Regions from separate parts of the Cupriavidus sp. CuC1 genome, predicted to be linked through region 1. Evidence: predicted binding sites of a transcription regulator. Region 1 holds the regulator's gene; each other region holds the start of a gene.
What was found. The regulator LexA, encoded in region 1, represses DNA repair genes until DNA is damaged. The targets are predictions, from matches to a motif close to ACTGTATNNNNATACAGT.
Positions count from the first base shown of each region.

Region 2: imuA (translesion DNA synthesis-associated protein ImuA) is a predicted target of LexA. The motif match lies at 2,899-2,916, and genes of this name have one in related genera.
Region 3: ACGLHR_RS01215 (ATP-dependent helicase) is a predicted target of LexA. The motif match lies at 3,113-3,130, and genes of this name have one in related genera.

Region 1 is NZ_JBIUHC010000062.1:12,719-19,430, reverse strand. It holds gene ACGLHR_RS25020 (hypothetical protein) at 347-835, opposite strand; gene ACGLHR_RS25015 (hypothetical protein) at 1,683-1,949, opposite strand; gene ACGLHR_RS25010 (DUF2471 family protein) at 1,964-2,254, opposite strand; tRNA gene ACGLHR_RS25005 (tRNA-His) at 2,546-2,621, opposite strand; gene ACGLHR_RS25000 (hypothetical protein) at 2,727-2,897, opposite strand; gene lexA (transcriptional repressor LexA) at 3,006-3,662, opposite strand; gene ACGLHR_RS24990 (asparaginase) at 3,889-4,887, shown strand; gene rpsF (30S ribosomal protein S6) at 4,989-5,363, shown strand; gene priB (primosomal replication protein N) at 5,438-5,737, shown strand; gene rpsR (30S ribosomal protein S18) at 5,741-6,019, shown strand; gene rplI (50S ribosomal protein L9) at 6,051-6,503, shown strand.
Region 2 is NZ_JBIUHC010000142.1:11,274-17,985, forward strand. It holds gene ligD (DNA ligase D) at 26-2,563, shown strand; gene ACGLHR_RS39840 (hypothetical protein) at 2,582-2,827, shown strand; gene imuA (translesion DNA synthesis-associated protein ImuA) at 2,948-3,652, shown strand; gene ACGLHR_RS39850 (Y-family DNA polymerase) at 3,579-5,042, shown strand; gene ACGLHR_RS39855 (error-prone DNA polymerase) at 5,053-6,712, shown strand, end outside.
Region 3 is NZ_JBIUHC010000002.1:90,182-96,893, forward strand. It holds gene ACGLHR_RS01210 (sigma-54 dependent transcriptional regulator) at 1-148, shown strand, start outside; gene ACGLHR_RS01215 (ATP-dependent helicase) at 911-3,016, opposite strand; gene ACGLHR_RS01220 (TlpA disulfide reductase family protein) at 3,231-3,776, opposite strand; gene ACGLHR_RS01225 (thioredoxin) at 3,900-4,349, opposite strand; gene ACGLHR_RS01230 (hypothetical protein) at 4,506-5,114, shown strand; gene ACGLHR_RS01235 (LysE family transporter) at 5,176-5,826, shown strand; gene ACGLHR_RS01240 (YifB family Mg chelatase-like AAA ATPase) at 6,125-6,712, opposite strand, start outside.

The DNA of each region.
Region 1 (6,712 bases):
GGTTACGTTTTGCGGCGAGCCTACCGACGAATCGGCACAGAAAGTATCGCAAAGGTCGCCGCCCCGCGCAAGCTAAACGTGAGCGAAACGCCGCGCAGAAGCAACACGAAGGGCATCATACGACACTCATGGTGTCGGGTTGGGCGCCATAGTGCTAAGTGATTGTTTTGTAAGGTGTGTTTTGGCCTGCAAAGCCGTGTACGCCGGTGCCGGACGCTGCCAGCGACTTCGACTTCTACCGCGCGGTGCTGGCGGAACTGGCGCTGCGTATGAGGTCAGGCTGGCGGCGGCGGCTTGCCAGTAGGCGGCTGTCACGCTGAGCCCGTCTTGCGCGCACACTCTCGGGCTAGATGCTGACGAGGCTTATACCCACGGCCACAGTGCTGCCAGTAGCGAGGACTGCCGAGATCCACCCGCAGACTTGCCCTGCGATATTCAGCCTTCTTCCCGCCTTTGGCCTATCGAAGATTCCGGCTGTGCTTTCCGACCAGTCTCCTGCCAGAGCGATCCTGCCTTTGATTTCATTGGCCATTCGATGAAAGCTTATTGCGGCCAAATACATATTGACCACGGCCAGCAGCACGGCGAAACCATAGCCAAGTAGGGTAGCCGGCCCCAACCATTGCGGGGTGAGTGGCTTGTTTCCTGCCAGCAGGGTTGATACGCCAGCGAACCCGGCTGCACTGAGGACAACTAGATGCTTCCCGGTCTCCAGGTCCCAAGTGGACGACAATAAGTTCAACCGCTCCCACCATTCCGTGAGCAATTCGCGCACTTCCCTACGATGCGCAATCTCTTTTGCATACTCGTCCGGTTGTGGATTCTTCGTGGTCATAAACTTCTCCCGGTTCGCGGCGCCGGCGCGGCGTCCATCAGTTCTGGTGGGTATGGTCGCATGAAGTTGCGGGCACGCTCAGGATCCCGGCAGGTTAGCTAGTCAACGCGCCTATGACTCCCTAGCAACTCAGCCTCCCGTTGTAAAAGGGTCCCGGGATTGAGTTGGTTGCAAGGGCACTGGCTTTGCCTCGGATGGCTGAAGCACGGGCGCCACGGTGGTGCCTACCGACTGCCGCTGCGAGGGGGGAGGCTGATAGGCGGAGGGCTGAGCCGACGGGCCGGGGCTAACCGAGGTATCCGAAAACAGTCCTCGTGTCCGAAGCGTGTCTTGCTGACTCGGTGGGTCCATGGGTGGGGCAGGTGCAATTTCCGTTGCAGTAGCTCCTGTCTCAGTTTGGCCGGTTGGCTCTGGCTTCTTGGATTTATCCCCAAGAGCGAGGAAGGCTAGCAGGAGGGCGCTCGCGACAATGAGCCCGATCACGCCGACACTGACTACCTTGGTTTCGGTAGCTTCCGCACTTCGGGCATTTGGCCGATAGTTCCTTTCCTCGTGGGTACCAGGTGTAGTTGCAGGACGCGCACTTGTTTTGCGGCCGCTTTGTGCTTCGCGATGCCATCGAGAGTTCCGGTTATGTGGGGTAGGGCGAGTGTGGCTGGTCGGGCCGTATCTACATCGCTGATTCTCCATTCCCATATATCGGCGCCTTGTTTGTTCTGTGAATCCCTCGTTGGTAGGGCCAATACATTCCGCGCCGAATGCTACGCTGCATTGCGCTCGCCGGGTGGTGGTTGGGTGGGGGCCCAGAAAACGGCTGCCGCCCGGCTCGAGCGCCCCACCTACCGCACTACACCCGCGGGAATCTCGCGCGTAGCGGCGGCTTCACGATCGGCCGAGCCACCCTGAGCCGGTGGTGCTCCCGGCCGGCGTCGAACGACAGGTACTCGGCCAACCATGCCATCGCCTGGATGTGCCGCGTTTCGATGCCTTGGATCGTCACGGCATCAGCTGTCACGGTGACGGTTTCGCAGGGCAGGCGCAGCTCGGCCACGTCGCCCGGGAGGAATTCGGACTCGAGGAAGATCGACTCGGCCTGGTAGGTCATGGCGGGCATGTTCGGCGCGCTCCTTAGTGAACGTTCTTCCAGGCATCCACGATCGCGCCGAAGGTGATTGGGCGGACATCGTGGCCAGTGAAATCGGCCGGCCGGTCGTCTTTCGGGTACCCGAGGATAGACGGGGCTTTCACCATCCCCAGGGCAAACTGTGGCACAAGGCCGGTGGCCGAAACGACGGCGAGTACTTCCTCTTCGATCTGGTGGAGGAGGCGCCAGGTCAGAATCCCCGCCTCACGATAGCGGGCGATGATTGGCGGTAAGGCTTCAACGATGGCTGATTCTGCGGCGGTGAGGGCGAGCATGGTGGATTCCCAAGAGCTGTATGGATATACAGTATAGGGGGCGCGCAAGGCGAACCTGTGAAGGCTGAGTTAACTGTATGGATATACAGTGGAACTGTGACTAGCGAGATGGAGGAGCAACCCTGGGGCGCTGCTTGGGCTTTGCGGAAATGGAGGCGGGGCTAGGGAGGGCAGAATGCCGAAAACGAAAACGGCGCCAGGGGCGCCGTGGGAAAATTTCGCTTTCCGTGGGAAAGTTCGTATCGTGAAACGACTAGATGGTGCGCAAGTCGTTGATACTAAAAAGAATTCTGGGGTGGCTGATGGGACTCGAACCCACGACGACAGGAATCACAATCCTGGACTCTACCAACTGAGCTACAGCCACCGTCGATGCCGTTCAGCTAAGTGCCGAACAACGAAGAACAAGATCATACAATGCCAAAAGCCGGATGGCTAGTACTCTGCACAAATTTTTTTCTGTGCCGCCTGCTTAAACGCCGAGCTTGGAGGAATCCTCCAGCTCAAGCATTCGGCAGATCGCGGCCATGCTGCCGACCATGGTGCGTCGTTGCGCGCCCTGGTAGATGCGAACGCCTTTGGATTGGCGGAAGGGCACGGGCTTGACGGGGCGGCGGGCGGAGAGGCGGTTGGCTGGCAGCATGGCTACACCTGGTGACTTGCAACAACAGTTAGCGGTACCCGCTACGCGGGCGCGTTGGCACAATCGGGTGTCGGCTTGATCGGGGTTCGCCCGCCTCAGCCGCACTCGTCAGAAGGCGCCGGGGCGGATCAGGCCGACGGCGATGCCTTCCAGTGAGAACTCTTCGCGGCCGGCTTGCACGATGATGCTGGGGAAGTCGGGGTTCTCGGCGATCAGCTCGATGGTGTCGCCGCGGCGGTTTAGGCGCTTCACGGTGACGTCGTCGCCCAGGCGGGCGACGACGATCTTGCCGTTGGCGGCTTCGCTGGCGCGTTTGACGGCAAGCAGGTCGCCGTCGAGGATGCCGGCGTCGCGCATGCTGAGGCCACGCACCCGGAGGAGGTAATCAGGCTGCACGTCGAAGACCGAGGCGTCGACCTGGTATTGGCGGTCGATGTGTTCGGCGGCGAGGATCGGGCTGCCGGCTGCGACGCGCCCGACCAGCGGCAGCGTCAGCTGCATTACGCCGGCCATGGGCAGGGAGAACTGGTCGGGTAGCTCGGAGTCGCTGCGCGAGACCTTGAGGCGGATGCCGCGCGAGGCGCCGGGGGTGAGCTCGATCACGCCTTTGCGGGCCAGGGCACGTAAGTGTTCCTCGGCTGCGTTGGGTGAGGAGAAGCCGAACTTGGCGGCGATCTCGGCGCGCGTGGGCGGGAAGCCCGTGTGCTGGAGGCTGCTGCGGATCAAGTCGAAAATCTGCTGCTGTCGCGGTGTCAGGGTCGCCATGGTCGCCGGTGTTTGAAAGCACTGTATGTTTAAACAGTATGCTGTGATTTTATACAGTATCGAGTGAAGTGCAAGCGGAATTTTGGGAGTTTGCGCATTGACAGGTGCGTCCCACGGGTCCTGGCGCGTGCCGTGAAGAGTGGGTGGAGGGTTACAATCCGCGGCACCCGAAGCGTCTTGCGTTGTGCGCTGTTCAACCTTCCTGGCTCTCGACCACTTTCCCGCCATGTCTCTCCTGCCTCGTGTTGTCGTGCTCGCTACCGGCGGCACCATTGCCGGTTCTTCTTCCAATCCAGCCAGCAGCGCGAAGTACCAGGCGGCCACGGTGCCGGTGACTGCGCTGCTCGATGCGGTGCCGGCGCTGGGCGCGGTGGCGCGGGTCGAGGCGGAGCAGGTGGCTCAGGTAGATAGCAAAGACATGTCGTTCGCGCTGTGGTCCAGGCTGGTGGAGCGCGTGACATTCTGGTCCGCGCAGCCCGATGTGTCGGGCATTGTCATTACGCACGGCACCGATACCCTGGAAGAAACGGCCATGCTGCTGCACCTGGCTTGCGTGGGCACGGTGCCGGTGGTGCTGACAGCTGCCATGCGGCCTTCGACCTCGTTGTCGGCGGATGGCCCGTTGAACCTGCTGGATGCGGTGCGCGTGGCAGCTGACGCTGATGCGGCGGGCAAGGGCGTGCTGCTGGTGATCAACCAGGAGATTCATGCGGGGCGCGATGTGGTGAAGGCGCACACGTCGGCGGTGAATGCTTTTGTGTCGCCGGTGTCCGGGCCGCTTGGTTTTGTGCAGGACAATCTGGTGCGCTTCGTGCGCACCGCTGGCCGCTTGCCGGCCAAGGCCTGGCCGGTGCCTTCCGTGTGGCCGCAGGTCGAGATCCTGGCTAGTTATGCGGAGCCGGGTCGGATCGTGGTGGATGCCTTGGCGCAGGCGGGCGTGTCGGGCCTGGTGGTGGCGGCTGCCGGCAATGGTTCGGTCCACCAGTCGCTGGTGGAGGCGTTGGTCGATGCGGCCGGCGCGGGGGTGGCGGTCGTGCGCAGTTCGCGCACAGGGGCAGGGCATGTGGCGATTCCTGCGCCTCCCCGGCCGGCGTCGGGTGTCTTTGTTTCTGCCGGCGACCTCAATCCTTACAAGGCGCGCGTGCTCCTGGCCCTGGCCCTGGCTGCGGAGCCAGGACTGGCAAAGGATCCGGCGGCGCTGCAGGCGCTGTTCGCCGAACACTGAGGCGGCTTGCCCCCGGTGGCAAAAGCACGCTATACTTTAAGGCTATTCAACCTTGCTGCACCGGACATGGCGCTCGGGCAGCTTATCCAAAAGGAGCGTCAATGCGTCATTACGAAATCGTATTTATCGTCCATCCGGACCAGAGCGAACAAGTCCCGGCCATGATCGAGCGTTACAAGACGCTGGTCACGTCCCAGGAAGGCCAGATCCACCGCGTGGAAGACTGGGGTCGCCGTCAGATGGCCTACATGATCCAGAAGCTGGCCAAGGCTCACTACGTTTGCCTGAACATCGAATGCGGCAAGGAAACCCTGGCTGAACTCGAACACGCGTTCAAGTTCAACGATGCAGTGCTGCGCCACCTCATCGTTCAGACCAAGAAGGCTGAAACCGCACCGTCCCCGATGATGAAGGAAGTGCAGCGCGAAGAAGCTCGCAAGGCCGCGCAACAGACCAGCGAAGTCCAGGCCGCCTAAGTGCGGACAGTTGTGGTTGCCGCGGGCGTTGATCGCCGCGGCGGCAAGTGCGGGCATCGGTGCGGGAGAGTGCGTTGAACCAGTTAAGGCTCTGCGCAACGCTCGCGGAACGCGATGCCTTGCGTTACACCCCGGCCGGGGTCCCCGTGGTCAACTGCATCTTGCAGTACGCGGGCGAGACGGTCGAGGCGCAAACGCCCAGGCAGGTGGAGTTCGCCATCGCCGCCATGGGAATCGGTCAGATCGGCCAGCGGCTTGAGCGTACCCCGCTCGGCGCGATGCTCGACTGCGAAGGATTCCTGGCCCGCAAGCATCGCAACAGCAAGGCTCTCGTCTTTCACATCACTGGATGTAAAGCATTCGAAAAGGATTGAATCATGGCATTCGTCAAACGTGACAACAAGAACAAGAAGCGCTTCCAACAGCAAAACCCGCTGTTCAAGCGTAAGCGCTTCTGCCGCTTCACCGTGGCTGGCGTGGAACAGATCGACTACAAGGATCTGGACACCCTGAAGGATTTCATCGGCGACAACGGCAAGATCACGCCGGCCCGCCTGACCGGCACCAAGGCGCACTATCAGCGTCAGCTCGACACGGCCATCAAGCGCGCGCGTTTCCTCGCGCTGATGCCCTACACCGACCTGCACAAGAACTGATCGGCCCTAGGTCCGTTAAGGAGAAAACACGATGCAAATTATTCTGCTTGAGAAAGTCATCAATCTGGGCAACCTGGGTGACATCGTTCGCGTGAAGGACGGCTACGCCCGTAACTTCCTGATCCCGAACAAGAAGGCCCGCCGCGCTACCCAGACTGCTATCAGCGAGTTCGAAGTCAAGCGCGCTGAACTGGAAAAGGCAGCCGCCGAAAAGCTGGCCGCCTCGCAAGCCGAAGGCGAAAAGCTGAACGGCCTGACCGTGCAAATCACCCAGAAGTCGGGTGTTGACGGCCGCCTGTTCGGTTCGGTGACCAACGCCGACATCGCTGAAGCCCTGGCTGGCCAAGGCTTCAAGGTCGAGAAGGCGCAAGTGCGTCTGCCGAATGGTCCGCTGAAGGTTGTTGGCGACCACCCGGTCAGCGTCTCGCTGCACACCGACGTGCTGGTCGACGTGACGGTTTCCGTCCTGGGCGAACACGTCTAAGCATCGGCCTTGCTGCTGGTTCCCTCTTGCCCTTCGGGGCGGTGGGAGCCGGGTGCCAGTGCCGCTTGCTTGACCAAACAAAAAGGCAGGAGCATCGCGCTCCTGCCTTTTTGTTTGGCCGTGCCCCTTGCTTGCCTCAATGCCTTGTTGCTATAGGGCGGGACTGGTTGTCCCGTCGTCACATGGCAGGATGTGCCAACAGCCGGCTG
Region 2 (6,712 bases), on a different contig from region 1:
GCCGCCCGGTTTGTGAACTCAGTCCATGGCTAAGTCGGCATCTACCAACGCGCGGAGCCTGGAGCGATACCGTCAGAAGCGGGACTTCGCCGCGACGACGGAGCCGAGCGGCCAAGTGTCCGCCGCGAGCGCCGCCAGCGGCGCACTGCGCTTTGTCGTGCAGAAGCATGCGGCTCGCCGGCTCCACTACGATTTTCGTCTCGAGCTTGAGGGTACCCTCAAGAGTTGGGCGGTCCCCAAGGGACCCAGCCTGGATCCCGCTGAGAAGCGGATGGCCGTGCATGTCGAGGATCACCCGCTGGATTATGCGAGCTTCGAAGGCGTGATCCCGCCCAAGGAGTACGGTGCCGGCACAGTCATCGTTTGGGATCGAGGGACGTGGATGCCGGTCGGCGATCCGGTGGCCGGCTACCAGAGCGGCAAGCTGAAGTTCGAGCTGCAAGGTGAGAAGCTACATGGTCATTGGACCTTGGTCAGAATGCACGGCCACGGCGACGAGCGTCAGGAACCGTGGCTCTTGATCAAGGAGCGGGATGCGTTTGCGCGCTCTGCCGCCGAGTACGACATCACCGAAGCCCTGCCGGACAGCGTGCTGGCCCACGGCAACAGCAAATCGGCTGCCGGCGGTAACGCGAAGACTGCCGTGCCAAAGCAGCGTCGCTCGCGCCCGGGGCGGGGCCGACACGTACTACCCGCTGCAGCACGCCCCGCCCCCCTTCCGCTTGCGTTGGCCCCGCAACTGGCGACGCTCGCTTCCGCAGTACCGCGCAACGCCCAACAATGGGCCTATGAAATCAAGTTCGACGGCTACCGTTTGTTGGCCCGCGTCGATGGCAAGGACGTCCGCCTTTTCACCAAGAACGGCCATGACTGGACCTCTCGCCTCAAAGCCGTCGCGGGGGAGGTAGGCGCTCTTGAGCTTGACTCCGCGTGGCTGGATGGGGAGATCGTGATACTCGGCGGCAAGGGCACCACGGACTTCCAAGCGCTGCAGAACGCCTTTGAGAGGGCGCGGGTGGAGGATATCCAGTACTTCGTCTTCGACCTCCCCTTCTTCCGGGGCCATGACCTTCGGCACGTCCCTCTGGCCGAGCGCAGAGCCCTGCTGGAAAAGGTGCTGGCCATACCAGCCGCCTCGCGCGTCAGGTTCAGCGAGGCCTTTGAGGGTGCGCCAGACGACCTTCTTGCCGCTGCGTGCCGGATGGGCCTGGAGGGGCTGATTGGGAAGCGCGTCGACGCACCCTACGTCTCAGCCCGAGCGCCGAGCTGGATCAAGCTCAAATGCACGAAGCGGCAAGAGTTCGTCATCTGCGGCTTCACGGCCCCGAGGGGAAGCCGGCATGGCCTCGGCGCGCTCCTGCTTGGTGTGCACGATGAAGCCGGCAAGCTGCACTATGCAGGCAGCGTTGGAAGCGGCCTCGATTTGCACATGCTGACCAAGTTGCTCGCACTGCTGGCGGAGTTGGAAGTTCCAGCCTGTCCCTTCGAGAAGCCACCACCACGTTTGACCGGCCAATGGGTCAAGCCGAAGTTGGTTGCAGAGGTCTCATTCGCGGAGTGGACCAAAGAGGGTCGAGTACGGCATGCGGTCTTCCATGCCCTGCGCGCGGACAAAGAACCCGGCAGCGTGACACGGGAACGTCCAGTGGAAGTGGAGCCGCCGCGGCCGCCCCCGGCTCGCTCGGTGAAGGTCACCAACGCGGACCGCGTGATTGACCCAACGACCGGGCTGACGAAAGGCGACCTGGTCGGCTACTACGAAGCCATCGCGCCCCATCTGCTTCCCCATCTGCGCGGGCGCCCCGTAGCCTTGCTGCGGGGCCCAACCGGTATCGGCGGAGAGCTGTTTTTCCAGAAGCACGCTGAGGCGAGCAAGATTCCGGGCATGACGCTACTGGATCCTGCGCTCTGGGAAGGCCATCCGGCACTACTCGAGGTCCCACGCGAGACCGCCATCGTGAGTGCGGCGCAACTCAATGTGATCGAGTTCCACACCTGGAATGCGACCAAGCGCAGCATCGATAAGCCCGATCGCATCATCTTTGACCTGGACCCCGGCGACGGCGTGCCATGGCAGCACATGCTGGACGCCGCCATGCTGACGAAAGCGATGCTGGATGAGCTTGGCCTGGTGAGCTTTCTCAAGACCAGTGGTGGCAAAGGCCTGCATGTCGTTATGCCCATTGCACCCAAGCTGTCGTGGATCACGGTGAAGAAGTTCTCAGAAGATGTCGTTCTTCATATCGCCCAGACTATTCCGCAGCGCTTCGTTTCTAAGAGCGGGCCGCGCAATCGGATTGGGAAGATCTACATCGACTACCTGCGCAACGGCCAAGGTGCGACGACGGTGTCCGCATTCTCTGCACGCGCGCGGCCAGGTCTGGGGGTTTCGATGCCGGCATCCTGGGAGGAACTGGAGGCACTGACAGCGGGCGATCATTGGACGATCCAGACCGCCCTGCAGCGCGTGGAAGCCGCCGGCTACGTCGATCCGTGGGCGGAGTACGCCGATACTAGAAAGGCGCAACAAATTGGTGCGGCCATCCGCAAGCTAGCTGGCTAGTCGATTGGAGGATTTGCCATGGCAACCCTAGATGCGTTTCCTGCCGCGGAGCGCGAAGCCTTTACCAACGCCTGTCGTCGGCACGGGTTCATCGCCGCCGACTTTAGCGTCTGCGACATGACCGGGGAACAAGAACGCCTGGTCAGCGTGCTGAGACCAGAGACAGGTGTAGTGATGCAGTACGCGGCAGGGTCTCGTGATTCTTGGTCGACCAAATTCGAGCACGACCTAGCCATCCGGGTCTTCGGAGACGCCCCCGAGTAAAACCTCGACGGTGCCCGCTCAATACGCGGCTCTTAAGGCACTTTCAGGCTCGGGAGAAGAAATCCGTGACCACTGTATATATATACAGTAAACTGGGTTGAATGGACTCAACCAATCGCCATGCCGACGCCCAATCCAGAATCCATCCATCCTGCCCTTTGGTTAGCCGCCCAGCTGGCCCGGGCGAACGGTCGCACCGTCGCCACCGGCTATCCGGTGCTGACGGCCGAGCTGCCGGGTGGCGGTTGGCCAACGGCGTCGCTGGTCGAACTTCTGGTCCGCCAGCCGGGTGTGGGGGAGTTGCGCCTGCTGCGCCCCGCACTGGCGGAGGTCTGTAAGCGGCCTATCGCCCTGATTCAACCGCCGCAAACGCCTCAGGCGCTCGCATTGGCCAGTTGGGGCGTGCCGCCCGAACGTCTGCTGTGGATTCGCAGCCAGCGTACGGCCGATGCCCTTTGGGCCACCGAGCAGTTGCTGCGCGCCGGCACTTGCGGCGCGGTTCTGCTTTGGCAGACCCATATCCGCAATGACGCGCTGCGCCGCCTGCACCTGGCCGCGCAGAGTGGCGAGGCGCTGTTTTTCCTCATGCGGCCCCTGGCCTGTGCACGCGACGCGTCGCCAGCGCCCCTGCGCATCGGCGTTGCGCCCGCCGCCGGCGGCGTCGATCTCTCCTTCATCAAGCGGCGCGGCCCGCAGCAGGACCTGCCCGTGCGCGTCCTGCTGGAACCGTCGCCGATCCTGCTTCACCGTCATGTTGCGCCTCTGGATCTGCCTGCACCTCTCGTCCCTGCCACTCGAAGTCTTCCGGCCGAATTGGTCCACTGAGTTGGCTGTGGTGGTGTTGGACAAGGAACGCGTCCACCTCGCCTCACGCCTGGCGACGGAGGCTGGCGTCCGCCCGCAGATGCGCCGCGGCGGTGTGCTGACCATCGCGCCGGAGACCCTGCTATACGATCGGGCCCCGGAGAAGGAAGCCGACGCTCTGCAGCGTGTGGCCATGGCGCTCCTGCAGTTCGCGCCCAACGTGGTGCATGCCGAGGAAGCGTCCGTGCTGGTCGACGTGTCGGCCAGCCTGCGGCTGTTCGGCGGCATCCGCCAGTTGCGCCACCGCATGCGCGCCTCGGTCGCTGCGCTGGGTTTCAGCGCGGCCTGCGGCTGTGCGCCGACGGCCCAAGGCGCTTGGCTGTTGGCCCACGCCGGCGGTGGAAACACCCTCAAGATCGAGGCATTGGAACGCCAGCTGGGCGCCCTCGCCGTCGGCACCCTGCCCGCCGCACGGCCATTCCTGGAATGGCTGGATGGACTGGGGTGCCGTTGCCTTGGCGATATTCGCCGGCTGCCGCGGGCCGGGCTGCAGCGCCGGTGCGGCCGCGAACTGAACGAGGCGATGGATCGCGCCCTGGGCCAAGCGCCAGAGATCTTCGAATGGCTACAAGCCCCGCCAACCTTCTCCGCGCAGGTCGACCTCCCCGATCGCATCGAGCATGCGGAGGCCACCCTGCTCTACAGCCGCGGGCTCATCGTGCAGATGCTGGGCTGGCTGGCCGCGCACCACTTGGCGGTCACCAAAGTCCTGGTGGAACTCAAACACGAGCGCGGCCGCGAGGCGCTGGCGCCAACCGTCATCGAGATCGCGCTGGCAGAGCCCAGCTGGAGCGAGGATCACCTGATGCGCTTACTGCGGGAGCGACTGGCGCAGCTGCAGGTGGATGCCCCCATGATCGCGGTGCGCCTGTCTGTCACCGACGTGCAAGCCAAGGCGCCGCCGAGCGAATCGCTGTTTCCTGAGCCCGGCGGCACGCCCGAGGACCACGCCCGCGTGATGGAGCTGCTCGCGGCGCGGCTTGGCGCCGACAACATCCTGCGGCCGGAGCTGCGTGCGGACTACCGGCCGGAGGTGGCCAACGCCTGGGTGCCGGCCATCGGGAAACCCCGGCCTAGCGCGGCGGCGCCCGCCCTGCCCCGCCCGACCTGGCTGCTGGACAAGCCGATTGCCTTGCTGATCCGCGACCACCGCCCGTTCTATGGCTCGCCTCTGCGCATGGTGTCTCCCCCGGAGCGTATCGAGGCCGGCTGGTGGAGCGGCGAGCTCGTGACGCGCGACTATTACGTGGCCGAGGGCCGCGATCACGCCCATTACTGGGTCTATCAGGAACGCATGGGCAGCCGGGACGGCGATGAGGCCACGTGGTACCTGCACGGGCTGTTCGGGTGAAGGTGGCGGCATGGAATCCCTGCGCACCGGCGGCGGCTTGCCCGACTATGCCGAGCTTCACTGCCTCTCGAATTTCTCTTTCCTGGAAGGCGCTTCCCGTGCGGAAGAGCTGGTCGAGCGCGCCGTGCAACTGGGCTACAGCGCGCTCGCTATCACCGACGAATGTTCGTTGGCCGGCATCGTCCGGGCGCATGCGGAAGCCAAGAAGCACGGGCTCAAGCTGCTAGTTGGCGCATCGTTTCGCCTGGTCAATGCGGACGGCAGCCCCTGTGTCTCCTTTTTCGCCCTCGCCCGCAATCGCGAGGGCTACGGCAACCTCTGCGAGCTGATCACGCTGGCCCGTACCCGTACGGCAAAGGGTGCCTACCTGCTTACCCGCCGGGATCTGGATGCCCCGGAAGGTGACTACGCACACCTGCGAGGCCTGCCCGACTGCACGATCATCTTCACGCCGGAGTACTGCACGCCGGCGGAGCGGCTGGACACCCAAGCCGCATGGATCACGGCCACCTTCCCAGGTCGCGCGTGGATGAGCCTGACCCTGTTGTACCGCGCCATGGACGACATCCATCGGGCGGGCGTCATGGAAGCGGCCGCGGCCAATCACCTGCGCGTGGTGGCCACCGGACACGTACAGATGCACGTACGCTCGCGCAAGCCACTGCACGACGTGCTGAGCGCCATCCGCCTGGGCAAGGCCGTGCCGGAATGCGGGTACCAGCTGACCCCCAACGCAGAACAGCACCTGCGCTCGCGCCTACGCTTGGCCAATGTCTACCCGCACCGGCTGCTGACCGAATCGCTGCACATCGCCAATCTCTGCCAATTTTCGTTGGATGAGTTGCGCTACGAATACCCCGAAGAAGTGGTGCCGCATGGCATCTCCCCGGCAGACTACCTGCGCAGCGAGACCTACATCGGCGCGCACCGACGATTTCCGCAGGGGATCCCGCATGCCGTGCAAGCGCAGATCGAGCACGAACTGGCGCTGATCCGCGACCTGCAGTACGAACGGTACTTCCTCACCGTATACGACATAGTCAACTTCGCCCGATCAAACCGCATCTTGTGCCAGGGCCGAGGGTCCGCCGCCAACTCTGCCGTTTGCTACTGCCTCGGCGTCACCGAGGTGGATCCGGCGCGCGGCAACCTGCTGTTCGAGCGCTTCATCTCGAAAGAGCGCGCCGAGCCCCCCGATATCGATGTCGACTTCGAGCACCAGCGGCGCGAGGAAGTCATCCAGTATCTGTACCGCAAGTACGGCCGCACGCGGGCGGCCCTCGCCGCGGCCGTGGCAACCTACCGCCCGCGCAGCGCCCTGCGCGAGTCCGGCAAGGCCTTGGGCGTCGATCCCGCCATCGTCGACCTGGTTGCGAAGGCCCATCACTGGTTTGACGGCAAAGCGGACCTGCTCAAGCGCTTTGCGGAAAGCGGCGTCGATATCGAGAGCGAGCTGACCCAGCGGTGGGCCAGCATGGCGACCCAGCTGCTGGGCTTCCCGCGGCACCTGTCGCAGCATTCCGGCGGCTTCGTGCTAGCCCGGGGAAAACTCTCACGCCTCGTGCCGATCGAGAACGCGGCCATGCCAGATCGCAGTGTGATCCAATGGGACAAAGATGATCTGGATGCCGTTGGACTGCTGAAGGTCGATGTGCTGGCGCTGGGCATGC
Region 3 (6,712 bases), on a different contig from region 1:
GCCGCTCAAGGAGCGCATGGAGCACTACGAGCGCGCCGTCATCGCCGATACGCTGGCGCGCACCGGCGGCGCGGTCAGCCAGGCGGCGGACCTGCTGCAGGTGGGCAAGGCCACGCTGTACGACAAGATCAAGCGCTACGGGCTGTAGCAGGGTTTGCTCCCTTCTTCCACTTGTGGGAGAGCAACCGTGTCGAGTGGGGGCGGGGGAGAGGGCGGGTGTTGGATGTGGGGTTGGCTTGTCGGATGCCTGCTTGTTCACCATCCGTGCTGCTTCACTGCAAATTCAACGGCTTAACGTCAAAAGCTCAACGGCTTAACGTCAAAAGCTCAACGGCTTAAAGTCAAAGGCAGTTTCACCTCCCCTGCGGGGAGGCGACCTACTTTCTTGTCTCGCCAAGAAAGTAGGCAAAGAAGGCGACCCGGATGCGGCGAAAGACTCCTCGTCGGCAAGCCAAAAGAGCGGCCGGGACCCAAACTCACATCGCCTTAGGGCGATGCTCAGACATGGGTCCCTCTTTTCCGCTCTTTTGGCTTGCCGACGAGGCGCCGCATAACGGGAGATGAAAACCTTGACGGCTCGCTGCGCATCGCGGGCGGGTGATTTCCGCCTGGGGGCGGAAATCACGGCTACACCGAGTGATGCTTTGACTCTACCGCCGGTTTGCTCCCCTCTCCCCACTTGTGGGAGAGGGGCCGGGGGAGAGGGCGGGCGCTCAATATGCTGTCGTGCTGGAAACAACCGAAGGCTTCGCTTCAAGTGGCTCCGAGCTAAGCCAGCCATTTCCCCCTGAGGGGATAGGGAGAGCCATCGTCATGGTGCGGGGCCATGGCTCATCCATCGGCTTCATTCAGGGCAGCCAACCAGCGCTTCGATTCCAACGGCAGCCAAACGCCAGGTCAACGGCGCATATCAACGCCACATATCGCGCATGCGGCCGGCCAGGTCCAGCTTGGGCAGCGGCGCCTTGGCCGGCGCATCCGCCACCGGCGGGGGCGGGGGCCAGGACCGGCTGTGGAACAGCGGCATCACGCGGTTAGGCAAAAAGCGCGTGCGCGAGGCGTAGACGTGGCGATCGCCGTAGGCGGTCTGCTGGTGCACATAGAAACGCTGCGGCACCACGATGTCGAGGTGGTCGCGGGCGCGGGTCATGGCCACGTACAGCAAGCGGCGCTCTTCCTCGATTTCCTCGGTGGTGCCGGTGGCCAGGTCCGAAGGCATGCAGCCGTCGACCGCATTGAGCACATAGACGGCCTTCCATTCCTGGCCCTTGGCCGAGTGGATGGTGGACAGGATCAGGTAGTCCTCGTCGCGCAGCGGCACGCCGGATTCGTCGCTCGATGCGTCCGGCGGGTCGAGCGTGAGCTCCGTCAGGAAGCGCTCGCGCGAGGCATAGGTGGCGGCGATGCGCTCCAGTTGCTGCAGGTCGGCAGCGCGCGCCGGGGCGTCATCGTGCAGGCGCTCAAGGTGCGGCTGGTACCACGCCACCACTTGCTCAAAGGCGGAGGGCCATGGCGCGGCCGGAGCCATCAGGCTGCGCGCCAGCGCCAGCAGGTCGGGCCAGGCCTCGGCGGCGGCTGGCGGCGCCTCGAAGGATTCCAGGGCGAACAGCGGCTCGGTGGCGATTTCCACTGCGTCGAGCACGCGCGCGGCAGTCTTGGGCCCCACGCCCGGCAACAGCTGCAGGCTGCGGAAACCCGCCATGCGGTCGCGCGGATTTTCCAGCCAGCGCACTACCGCCAGCACATCCTTCACGTGCGTGGATTCCAGGAACTTCAGGCCGCCGAACTTCACGAACGGGATGTTGCGCCGGACCAGCTCGATCTCCAGCTGCGCGCTGTGGTCGGCGGCGCGGAACAGCACCGCCTGCGAGAGCAGCGCCAGCCCGGCTTCGCGCCGCGCCAGGATCTGCTCGACCACATAGCGGGCCTGGTCCGCCTCGTCGTTGACCACCACGATCTCCGGCTTCTCGGCCGAGCCGCGCTCCGACCACAGGTCCTTGGTATAGCGCTCGGCCGCCAGCCCGATCACCGCATTGGCGGCGGCCAGGATGGGCTGGGTGGAGCGGTAGTTCTGCGACAGCGTGACCATGTCCGCGGCCGGCGTGAACTGCGCGGGGAAATCGAGGATATTGCGCACCGTGGCGCCACGGAAGGCGTAGATCGACTGGGCGTCGTCGCCCACCACTGTCAGGCCGCGTCCGTCGGGCTTGAGCGCGAGCAGGATGGCGGCCTGCAGCGCATTGGTGTCCTGGTATTCGTCCACCAGCACGTGGTCGAAGCGCGCGCCCATGTCCTGCGCCAGCACGGGCTCGGCCAGCGCCTGCGCCCAGTAGAGCAGCAGGTCGTCGTAGTCGAGCACTTGTTGCTTCTGCTTGGCTTGCACGTAGCCGGCAAACAACCCGCGCAGCGCGTCCGTCCACATGGCGTAGCGTGGAAACCATTGCTTGAGCACGTCTTCGAGCGGGGCCTGCGTGTTGACCACGCGCGAGTAGATCGACAGGCAGGTTTCCTTGCGCGGAAATCGCGAAGCCTGGGCCGACAGGCCCAGGTCGTGGCGCACCACGTTCATCAGGTCGGCGGCGTCGCCGCGGTCGCAGATGGTGAAGCTGGGCGACAGGCCGAGCGTTTCCGCGTACTCGCGCAGCAGGCGCGCGCCGATGGCGTGGAAGGTGCCGGACCACGTAAGCGCCGCGCGCCCCGCCCCGGAGGCTTGCATGCCCAGCGCCTGGTCGACGATACGCTCGACCCGCCGCCCCATCTCCGACGCCGCACGGCGCGAGAACGTCAGCAACAGGATGCGGCGCGGGTCCGCGCCGCCCAGCACCAGGTGGGCAACGCGGTGCGCCAGCGTGTTGGTCTTGCCCGAGCCGGCGCCGGCGATGATCAGCAGCGGCGCCGCGGGCTCGTGCGTCACGGCCGCGCGCTGTTCCGGGTTCAGGGTGGACAGGTAGGCCGGCGTGGCGGGGGCGGCATCCACGGCATCGGGCTGCTTGACGGCGGGTGCGTCGCAAAGCACGGCGCTAGGATCGGGATCGAGTAACACGGGGCGGGGGCCTTAGGGGATGCAGGGCGCAAGTGCGCTGGCCGGCATGGGCGGGGAAAGCTGCCGGTAACTGTATATCCATACAGCCGGAATGCGCAAGCCGGGCATTGCCCGACGGCCCCTGGCAATAAAAAAAGGTGCCATGGAAGGCACCTTTTCAGCCGGAGGAGGTGGGCCGGGCAGCGGCTCAGGCCGCCTTGGCGAGCGCGCCGTCGAGCAGCTTGTGCAGCGCGTCCCACTCGGGCTCGCCCACATAGCGCTTGAGGATGCGGCCGTCCTTGTCGATCACGAAGGTGGTCGGGGTCAGCTGCACCTCGCCGAAGGCCTTGGCCGCCGCGCCGTCGGAATCCATCGCCACCTTGAACGGCAGCTTGCGTGTTTGCGCATAGTTCATCACGTACATGGGCGGGTCATAGCTCATGGCCACGGCCACGAATTCCAGGCCCTTGCCCTTGAACTTGTCATAGGTGCGGACCATGTCCGGCATTTCCTTGACGCAGGTGACGCAGCTGGTGGCCCAGAAGTTGACCAGGTAGACCTTGCCCTTGAGATCAGCGGTGCTGACCTTTTCGCCCGACAGCAGGGTGAACGTGGCGGGCGGCGCCGCATTGGCGGGGGCGATGGCGCGGTATCCGAACCAGCCCAGCACGGCGACCAGCAGCACGGCGGCAATGACAGGCCAGAGCTTGCGCGAGGCGGGAGGGGCTGCGGTGGGGGAAGCGGAGGTCGTCATGATGCTCGCCGACAGGTCAGACAAGCCACTATTCTACTGCCGCTGCCGAGGCGCTGCCGGATGCATTCACCGAGCCGCTGCGGATGCGACGATTGGCCGCAGCCGGGTGGGCCGTCGCCAGCCTCAATGCGGCCTGGTTGCCAGTGCCGAGCGGGCCTGGTCCAGCGCCTGCTCCAGGTAGGCGCCGTAGAAGTCGGGCTGCATGCCGCGCAGTGGCGTGGCCAGCGAACGGCCGCGCGCATCGAGGAAGAGCACCGTGGGTGCTACCGCCACATTGCGGCTGCGCGCCCATTCCCGCGCGGTGGTCATGCTGCCATCGGCGTTGCGCAGCGGCGTGTCGGCGGTCATGTCGAGCTCGCGCGCCTCGATTTCGCCCGCCGCGGCCTGCGGGCCGAGATAGTTGCGGCGCACCGTTTCGCAGTACACGCAGCCGGGCAGCGTTACCAGCACCACCAGGGGCTCGCCCCGGCTGGCCGCGGCGGCGGCCTGGGTGGCCAGATCGTTGGCCGGGGGCAGATGGGCCGTGGCGGCCAGGGCGCCGGTGCTCGCCGCTACCAGGACGGCCCCCAGCATTGCCACGCCGGCATGGCATGCGGTGCGAAAGACACCCCAACGGGATGGCTGCATGGACCGGATCGACGGCTGGGTTTGCATTGGCGGGCAATGTGGATGAGCGCTGGCACGCGGGTTCCACGATAATAGCGGCTTATTTCCGCATTCGCCGCCCTGATGCCCCACGCCTGTTTCCCACGGTATTTCCGCTTGTCGCAGTCCTCGCTTGCCAAAGCCATCGTCCTGGGCGCGCTCGGCGCCGGGCTGTTCGCGTGTTCGCCCCGCTATGACTGGCGCACCATCCAGTCCAATGAAGGTGCGTACGCGGCGCTCTATCCCGGCAAGCCGTCCGGCGCCGCGCGCGAGGTTTCCATCGCCGGGCGCAAGCTGCCCATGACGATGGACGCGGCCCGGGTCGACGAGACCTTGTTCGCCGTGGGTGTCGTGACCTTGCCAGCCGACGATGCCGAGTTGCGGCAGGCGGCGCTGGATGCCATGCAGAAGGGCTTGCTCGGCAACCTCGGGCCGCACCCCGCCGATGCCGTCAAGACCCGCAAGGTGACAGTGATGTCGGCCGCATCGCCGGCCGTGGCGCTAGACGGCCTGGAGGTGCAGGTGGCCGCGGTATCGCCACAGGACCAGGCGCCACGCAGGCTGACGGCGCGGCTGGTGGCGTCGGGCGTGCATGTCTACCAGGCGGTCGTGCTGGAGGCGGGAGACGCCGCGCGCGACCAGCGCCAGGCGGAACAGATCGACCAGTTCCTGACGGGTTTCCACCCGTTTTGAGCCGAGCGCGTCGAGATTCAAGACAGATTTCAAGACAGTTTTATTTCCAGGGAGTAACGCAATGCGTTGGGATGTTTGGCTGGCCTATTTCGCGGCCTGTTGGGTGATTGCCGTGTCGCCGGGATCTGGCGCGGTGCTGTCGATGAGCCATGGCCTGTCCTACGGCCTGCGCAAGACCACCACCACGATCTTTGGCTTGCAGACCGGGCTGGTCATCATCCTGCTAGTGGCCGGCGGCGGCCTGGGCGCACTGCTGGTGGCCTCCGAGCACGCCTTCGCCGTGGTCAAGACGATCGGCGCGCTCTACCTGATCTACATCGGCGTGCAGCAATGGCGCGCGCGGGTGGACGGCGGCCAGGACGATGCCGCGCAGGGCACGCAAGCGCCTCGCGTGGCCGCGCTGAGCCCGCGCCGGCGTTTTGCCACGGGCTTGCTGACCAACGTGACCAACCCCAAGGGCATCATCTTCATGGTGGCGGTGTTGCCGCAGTTCATCGATCCCGCCCATGCGCTCGGGCCCCAGCTTGCCATCCTGGCCGCGACCATGTGCGGCGTGGACCTGGTGGTGATGCACGGCTACGCGCTGCTGGCCTCGCGCATGCGCGGCCTGTTGCGCAATGCGCGCGCGGTGCGCTGGCAGAACCGGATCTTCGGCAGCGTGCTGGTGGCCGTTGGCGCGGCGCTGTTCTTCGTCAGGCGCCATCCGGCGTGAGATGCGAGGGCCGGCATCCACGCCGGCCCGGTCCAGCTATAAAACGGTTTGCCCATCTATCGCTGGCTTCCCGCGGGTGCGTTTGCTTCAATGAGTAAGACGAGGGCAACCTAAGCGGAGGCAAGCAATGCGAAGCTCTTCCCCACAGCAGGCTCCATTGCATGCGCTGCCGGCCCACACCGTGCCGCCGCCCGAGGATCCGTTGCCTCCGGGCGTGCCGCCTGACCTCCCGCCGATCGAAGAACCCCCGCCCCCATCGGAACCCCCGGTGGCCGTGCCGCCGCCCCGGGGTTGATGGCTAGGGTGTGCGCAACGCGCGCCGGTACTGGATAGCTTCGGCTACATGGCTGGGCTGCAACAGCTCGGTCCCCTCCAGATCGGCAATCGTGCGGGCGATCTTCAGCGCCCGGAAATACGCGCGTGCCGACCACGCCAGTTTGGTCATGGCGCTGCGCAGCAGCGCCTGTGCCTCTGGCGTGAGCGGGCAGTGCTCGTCGATTTCGCGCCCGGCGAGGGCCGCGTTGGGCTTGCCCTGGCGCGACTGCTGCAGGGCGCGGGCGGCAAGCACGCGCTGGCGCACCTCGGCGCTGGACTCGCCGGGCGGGCCGTCGAGCATTTCCTGCTGGTCTTGCGCCGGCACCTCCACTTGCAGGTCGATGCGGTCGAGCAGGGGCCCGGACAGCCTGGACTGGTAGCGCAGCACCTGGTCCGGCGTGCACCGGCACGGGCGCGACGGGTGTCCCAGGTAGCCGCACGGGCAGGGATTCATGGCGGCGACAAACTGGAAGCGGGCGGGGAAGTCGGCCTGGCGCGTGGCGCGCGAGATGGTGACGCGGCCGGATTCGAGCGGTTCGCGCAGGACTTCCAGCACCCGGCGGTCGAATTC